Regions from separate parts of the Roseburia sp. genome, predicted to be linked through region 2. Evidence: predicted binding sites of a transcription regulator. Region 2 holds the regulator's gene; the other holds the start of a gene.
What was found. Region 2 encodes Rex, which represses fermentation and respiration genes when NADH is low (regulators of the CRP and FNR family bind a similar motif). Its sites were predicted from a motif close to ATTGTTAANTANTTAACAAT; they were not measured.
Positions count from the first base shown of each region.

Region 1: ACDD58_RS03030 (butyryl-CoA:acetate CoA-transferase) is a predicted target of Rex. The motif match lies at 1,957-1,976, and genes of this name have one in related genera.

Region 1 covers NZ_JBGLEJ010000003.1:528,225-531,752, reverse strand. Annotated here, with positions in the region: gene ACDD58_RS03035 (hypothetical protein) at 1-489, shown strand, start outside; gene ACDD58_RS03030 (butyryl-CoA:acetate CoA-transferase) at 569-1,912, opposite strand; gene ACDD58_RS03025 (glycosyltransferase family 2 protein) at 2,169-3,239, opposite strand.
Region 2 covers NZ_JBGLEJ010000005.1:669,605-673,132, reverse strand. Annotated here, with positions in the region: gene ACDD58_RS14515 (NAD(P)H-hydrate dehydratase) at 1-1,289, opposite strand, end outside; gene ACDD58_RS14510 (redox-sensing transcriptional repressor Rex) at 1,376-2,029, opposite strand; gene abc-f (ribosomal protection-like ABC-F family protein) at 2,154-3,528, opposite strand, start outside.

The DNA.
Region 1 (3,528 bases), on a different contig from region 2:
GAGTTTAATATGGCGCTGTCTATGGGCGCAACAAGAAAATCATTTGTGGGAAGCTATGCATTGTTTAATATGGTGGAACTTGCAGGCTTGGAATTGTTACTGTTTGTACTTGGAAAGATAGAACTTGCATTAATCAGTGTGATCTATCCGCAGTGTGAAATTATACTGGATGTTACACAGTATTTTCAGTGGAAATATCTTCTTGCGGTTATCGTTGGAATGACGGTTGTTGAACTGTTTTTAGGGGCTGTGATCCTTAGGTTTGGCATGAAAGCATTCTGGGTAGTATGGGCGATCTGGATGTTTCTCACACTTGTGCCGGTCAAATTGAGTGAAAATGAAGTGATGGCAGCAAAGATGCATCAGCTTGGTGAACAGATCGGTCTGGAAAATATCGTGCAGTATCTGTTTGCCGCCGGAGTTGTGGCAGCAGTTATTATGGCAGTGCTGGGGTGGAATTTATTGAAAAAACAAAGAGTGACAGTATAAGAAGAAAAGGCAGAGCCGGGGATGAAGCGGTTCTGCCTTTTCTTTATGCATAATTTATGCATGCATAGATTATGTGCAATTAGTATTTGTTGCTGCGTCTCCAGATGTGCATTTTCTCAGCCTCTTTGATCAGCTCGTCACGGAAATCCGGGTGAGCGATGGAGATCAATGCTTCGGCTTTCTGCCATGCGGAAAGTCCTTTGACATTTACTTTACCATATTCCGTTACAACATAATGTGTGTTGGCACGGGTATCAGTTACGATGGAACCGTTTGCCAATGTCGGGCGGATTCTTGACTGTACCTGTCCGTCTTTGGTCTTAAAGGTCGAGGACAGGCAGATAAAGCTCTTGCCGCCTTTTGACAGATAAGCACCTAATACGAAGTCTAACTGTCCGCCGGCACCACTGATCTGCTTGATACCTGCTGACTCTGCATTGACCTGACCGAAGAGGTCGATATCAACGGCGTTGTTGATGGAGATAAAGTTATCGAGTGCAGAGATGGAACGGATATCGTTGGTATAGTCAACCGGAGCACTCATTAGCTCTGGGTTGTCGTCTAAGTAATCGTACATTTTTTTGGTACCTGCACCGAAAGCGTAGGTCTGACGGTAACGGTCGATATTTTTCTTTGCACCGGTGATCTTTCCTGCTTTTGCGATGTCAACAAATGCATCTACATACATCTCTGTGTGGACACCGAGGTCTTTTAAGTCAGACTCTGCAATCAGGGAACCGACAGCGTTTGGCATACCGCCGATACCAAGCTGTAAGCATGCACCGTTCGGGATCTCATCTACGATCAGCTTTGCAACCGTCTTGTCGATGTCTGTTGCAGGACCGCCGGCACCGAGCTCACCGATCGGAGGATTCGAACCCTCTACGATATAGGTAACATCGGAAATGTGAATTCCGCATTCTGTTCCGCCAAGGCAGCGCGGCATATTTTCATTTACCTCTACGATGATGTGTTTTGCTCTCTCACACATTGCACCGAGATGGGAGGCACTTGGTCCGAAATTGAAATATCCGTGGGAATCCATCGGGGCTACCTGGAACATTGCTACATCATCCGGGCAGTCAAGCTCGCGGTAATAACGTGGCAGTTCGGAGTAACGGATCGGTGAATAGAAAGCGCATCCGCGGCTGATCATTTTACGTTCGATACCGGACATATGCCATGAGTTCCATGTAAAGTGCTCACCGGCATCTTCGCGTGCGAAAGTAGCTAACGGTTTTAAAAGGATACCACCGCGCAGGTTCACGTTTGTCAGCTCATCGGTACGTTTTGCCAGCGCCTGATCAAGGGCATCTACGGTGTTTGTACACCAGCCGAAATCAACCCAGTCACCGGATTTGATCAATTTTACCGCCTCGTCGGCAGATACAAGTTTCTGTTTGTATTCCTGTGAATAATCCATCACAAATACCTCCTCATAATTGTAAAAAATCATGATATAAAAAGATTGTTAAAAATTTACCATAGTCTTATCCTAACACTTTATGGAGAGTTTGACAAGTCAATTAAGTTACTGTTCACACATACTGTGTGAGCAGTAACGATTACAGCCCATTTTAAATGCATCTTCGATGCATGGGGCTGTAATCTGGCATGATATAGTCTTTGGCGCACAGCTTGACAGCAAGTGTCAAGCTTGCGAGTGAACAGTAACTCAATTAATTCTCTGCCGGCATCGTCCAGCTCTGCGACTCACGGCGGTATTTTTCCAGCGCTTCCTCATAGCTTGAGACCAGCATGGTATCGGAAGGAATATTCGATTTGGCTTCGGCGAGAAGCAGTTCATAACATTCGACCAATCCGTATAGTGGGAGATCGCCGTTGGTGTGGACATCTAAGATGCTCTCCGTCTCGTAGGCGGCATTGTAAAACCAGATAACAGCCTCATTTAAATCCTTCTGTGCAAGAAAATAGGTGCCAAGTTCATAACAGATCTCGGAACATGGAGTGGTCAGCATATCCTTCATCGTCAGCTTGAAAAATTCATTTTTGTTGTCCTCTAAGCGGTACACATGCGCGAGTACGCAGGAGGCTTCTTTCATGGCATCATCGGAGAGGTCATGTTCTAAAATATACTGGAAAATTGGTTTCGCATCCTGAAAGTCTTTTGTGTCACCGGTCTTTAACAGCTCTTTGGCATACATCGTGCGGATCTTCGGAGAGAGTTCGTGGCCGCTCTGGAAGTTTTTGATAAATATGGAAAAATCACGTTTGCTGTGAAAATTCTGCGGTTTATGTAAAATCTCAACGTCGCTGTCGAAGATCACAGGAGTCAGGCGGACTGTCTCGTGCACCGGATCGACCCAGGTAAAGGTGCGCAGACGCTTGAACAGTTTCGGACGGTATTCTTTTTTTGCATTTAAAACGGTGTCGAAATCGGCATCCGTCACATATTTCATCTGAACGATCTCAATTTCCGGCAGCAGTGCATTTTTGAGCCGGAGAAAACGCTCATGGTTAAAATCATCTAAAACTTCGTCCGCATCGGCGGCATATATGTAATCCATATTCGCTTTTGAAAAAGAAAAATTTCTCGCCGCGGAAAAATCGCTCGTCCATTTAAAATCATAGACCTGACTGGTATATTTTGCAGCGATCTCCTTTGTGTGGTCCGTGGAACCGGTATCCACGATGATGATCTCATCCATCAGATCTGCAATCGAGTCGAGACATCGCGCGAGAACAGCCTCCTCATTTTTAACGATCATGCATAAACTTATCGTAGCCATGGAAAATCCCCCTGTTGTGTATATTTTTAAGACTGGATCTGTCAATATATTTTTGTATTTATTATATCGGACATGACAGGCAGTTACAAGAAACAGTTTTTGCTCAAAAAATATTTTATAGGCAGTATGGAATGTGCTACAATGGGTAAATGCAAAAATCAGGAAATGAGGAAAACAAATGAAATTAAATGAACAATGGATGCAGAAAACCATTGTGGTGTGGATCGGTGCGCTGCTTTGCTGTGCCTGGTGGCATTGGTGCTGGTCTGCGTGGGAATTTATATTGTAA
Region 2 (3,528 bases):
TTACCATCCGGCAGTGCAGTTACGGTATGTTCGTCTTTTAAGACACATACAACGTGATATTCTTTTGCATAATCCGCAGCAGTCTGAAGCAAATGATGCTGGATCTCATTGACTGTTTTTCCGGTAAGCCGGCTCATCTCTCCGGGATGAGGTGTGATCACTGCCGGGATTTTAAAATTTTTCCAGATATCTGCCTCTGGTAAGTCATTCTGCTCTGCTATCAGATTTAACGCATCCGCATCAAAAAGAATTGCTTTCTTTTCCTGTGACGTTCCATATTCTAACACAAAATTTAATATCTGTGCAGCAGTTTTTTCTTTCCCAAGCCCGGGACCTGCCACAATGGCATCTGCCCAATCAAAAGCCTCCTGTAATACAGCCTTCCCCGGAGCAGCATTTTTATCATAAGTAGTAAGAACCGCCTCTGGAACACAGCTCTGTAAAATAATCCTGTTTTCTTCCGGCGTCAGCACACGCACCAGACCGCATCCTGTGGCGTAAGCAGCTTTTGCAGATAAAACTGCCGCCCCTGCCATATTGACACTTCCTGCGATCAGCAAAAGTTTTCCATAGCTTCCTTTATTAGAATGACTTTTTCTCTCCGGGAGCAGCAATAAATCTTTCGTTTCCAATGCCATTACTGACGGTGTCTCTCCCAGCCAGCTTTCTTTCGTGATACCGATATCACATACGATCACTCTGCCGGCATATTCATTTCCCGGCCAGAGAATACTGCCTAATTTCGCAAATGCGAATGTGATCGTGATATCTGCACGAAATGCCATACCAAGGACAGCACCTGTATCTGCAGAAATTCCGGATGCAATATCCACTGCCACTTTTTCTCCCGGAAGTGTATTCATACAACATAATATATCTGCATAAGTACCAGTCACGTCTCTCGACAACCCTACACCAAATAGTGCATCTATGACAGTTGTTGGTCTGATCTGTTCCGGTAAATCCGTATAGACAGGAACACCATATGCATTTAAAATATCCTGCTGGATTCTGTTTTGCTCCGAGCAATGATCTTTATTTCCAGCAAAAACAACTGTAACAGTATGTCCCTCCAGAAATAAAAGGCGGGCGATCGCAAAACCATCTCCACCATTATTTCCGCTGCCGCATACGATAAGAACTTCTGAGAGATCAACCTTTTGCTTATGGAGTTCATTTACAAATGTTATTGCTGCATGCTCCATCAGAAGAAGTCCCGGAACTTTAAAATGTAAAACGGTATTTACGTCATATTTTTGCATTTCCCTGCTGTTTACAAGATACTTCATGATAATAAGCCCCCTGTTATAAGCAAAAAACGCCGCACAAAGATCTGTGCGGCAGCTAATTGCTTCCTGAATTTATGGCACCCTTTTCAGTTGCCGTTTTTTTCTGCTTTTTTGTTTCTGACAATGTTGTAAGATAACTGCATCAAACTGTCGGAAAGATGTACATTCTCTACAACAACATTTTTATCAATGAGCTCCAGGTCTACATGCGCAAAATTCCAGATTGCGCGGATTCCAAGTCCGACTAGTCTGTTTGCAATGGCATCAGCCTTTTCCTTTGGCATAGTAAGCGCCGCAATATCCACCTGATTTTCTGCACAGAAACTCTCTAATTCATCCAGCATGCGGATTTTGATTCCACGCACGGTCACACCGTCCAATGCAGGATTTACATCAAACAGTCCTATGATCACAAAACCAAGTTTTTCAAATTTCACATAGTTTGTAAGTGCCTGTCCAAGATTACCTGCACCCACCACAATAATATTGTGTCTTTCATTTAAACCTAATATCTTACCGATTTCCTCATATAAAAACTTTACATTATAACCATAACCCTGCTGGCCAAAACCACCAAAATTATTCAGATCCTGTCTGATCTGGGATGCGGTCACATTCATTCGTTTACTCAGATCATTGGATGATATACGTTCTACACCGGCATCTAAGAGTTCTCCGAGGTAGCGGTAATAACGCGGCATTCTCCGGATAACTGCCTGTGATATTTCTTTTTCCTGCACAAAAGGTTCCACCTTTCTTACGTTCTCTCGTTTATTATAGTGATTTCCCCTGTGTCTGTCAATGTGTGAAAAATTTAACTATCTTTTTTCAATAAGATATTTTCTGCTTTGTCAGGAAATATCATCAATCAGTTCCATCTAACTGCATTGACAGCTCTTCCCAGGTTTCATAGCAGGTTTCCAGTCGTTCCCTGCACTCCTGCTGTCTTGCTGCAAGCTCATTTAATTTTGCGGAATTAACTGCGTTTTCCGGCTTTGCACATTCTTCATCGATCATGCTTATTTCACTTTCAAGTGCGGCAATCTCTTCCTCGGCTTTTTTTAAACTGTTTTCAATTTTACGAATCCTTGCCTGCTCTGCTTTTTGTGCCTGCCAGTCGAGCTTATTAACGGCATCATCCTGTTTCTTAGGCTGCACATCTGAAGTTTCTGGCTGTTTCACATACAACTGCGTCATAATATCATGTTTTTCCAGATAATAATCATAATTTCCGATATAATTTACAATTGTTTCACCTGTCAGCTCCAGGATTCTTGTTGCTGTCTGATTGATAAAATAGCGGTCATGTGAAACAAAAAATACCGTTCCTGTATACTGGTTTAATGCAGATTCCAAAATTTCCTTGGATGTAATGTCCAGATGGTTTGTCGGCTCATCTAAAATAAGAAAATTAGCATCTGAAAGCATCAGTTTTGCCAGGGAGACACGGCCTCTTTCACCACCGCTTAAATCTGAGATCCGCTTAAACACATCATCATTTGTAAATAAAAAGGCTGCCAGTACATTGCGGATCTTTGTGTTATTCAGCTCTGGATAAGCATCTGAGATCTCTTCAAATATGGTTTTATCCATATGTAAAAGCTGATGTTCCTGATCGTAATATCCAATGTGAACATTCGAACCAAGTGTTACCGTACCACCATCTGCCTGTATCAGATTATTGATGATCTTTAAGATGGTCGTTTTCCCGGTTCCGTTATTGCCGATCAGTGCTACCCGCTCCCCACGTTTAATCTCGAATGAGATATCCGAAAACAATGTAACCGGCGGATATGATTTTGCAAGACCTGACACCGTAAGGACATCATTTCCGCTGACCACATTTGGCTCTAACACGATCTTAATGTCTGTATTGTCCTCAACCGGTTTTTCAATACGTTCTATCTTGTCTAACATCTTTTCGCGGCTCTCCGCACGCTTGATGGATTTTTCACGGTTAAACGATTTTAACTTTGTGATAACTTCTTCCTGATGTCTGATCTCACGCTGCTGATTATAATATTGTTTTAACAGATCTTCACGGACTTTTGCTTTCTTCTTCGCAAAATCCGAGTAATTTCCCTGATATACATACGCTTTATGCTGGAAAATCTCTACAACTTTTGTGACAACGCGATCCAGGAAATAACGGTCATGTGCTACGATCACAACAGCCCCTTTGTAAGCCCGCAGAAAATTCTCAAGCCAGCGGATCGACTCCATATCCAGATGGTTCGTC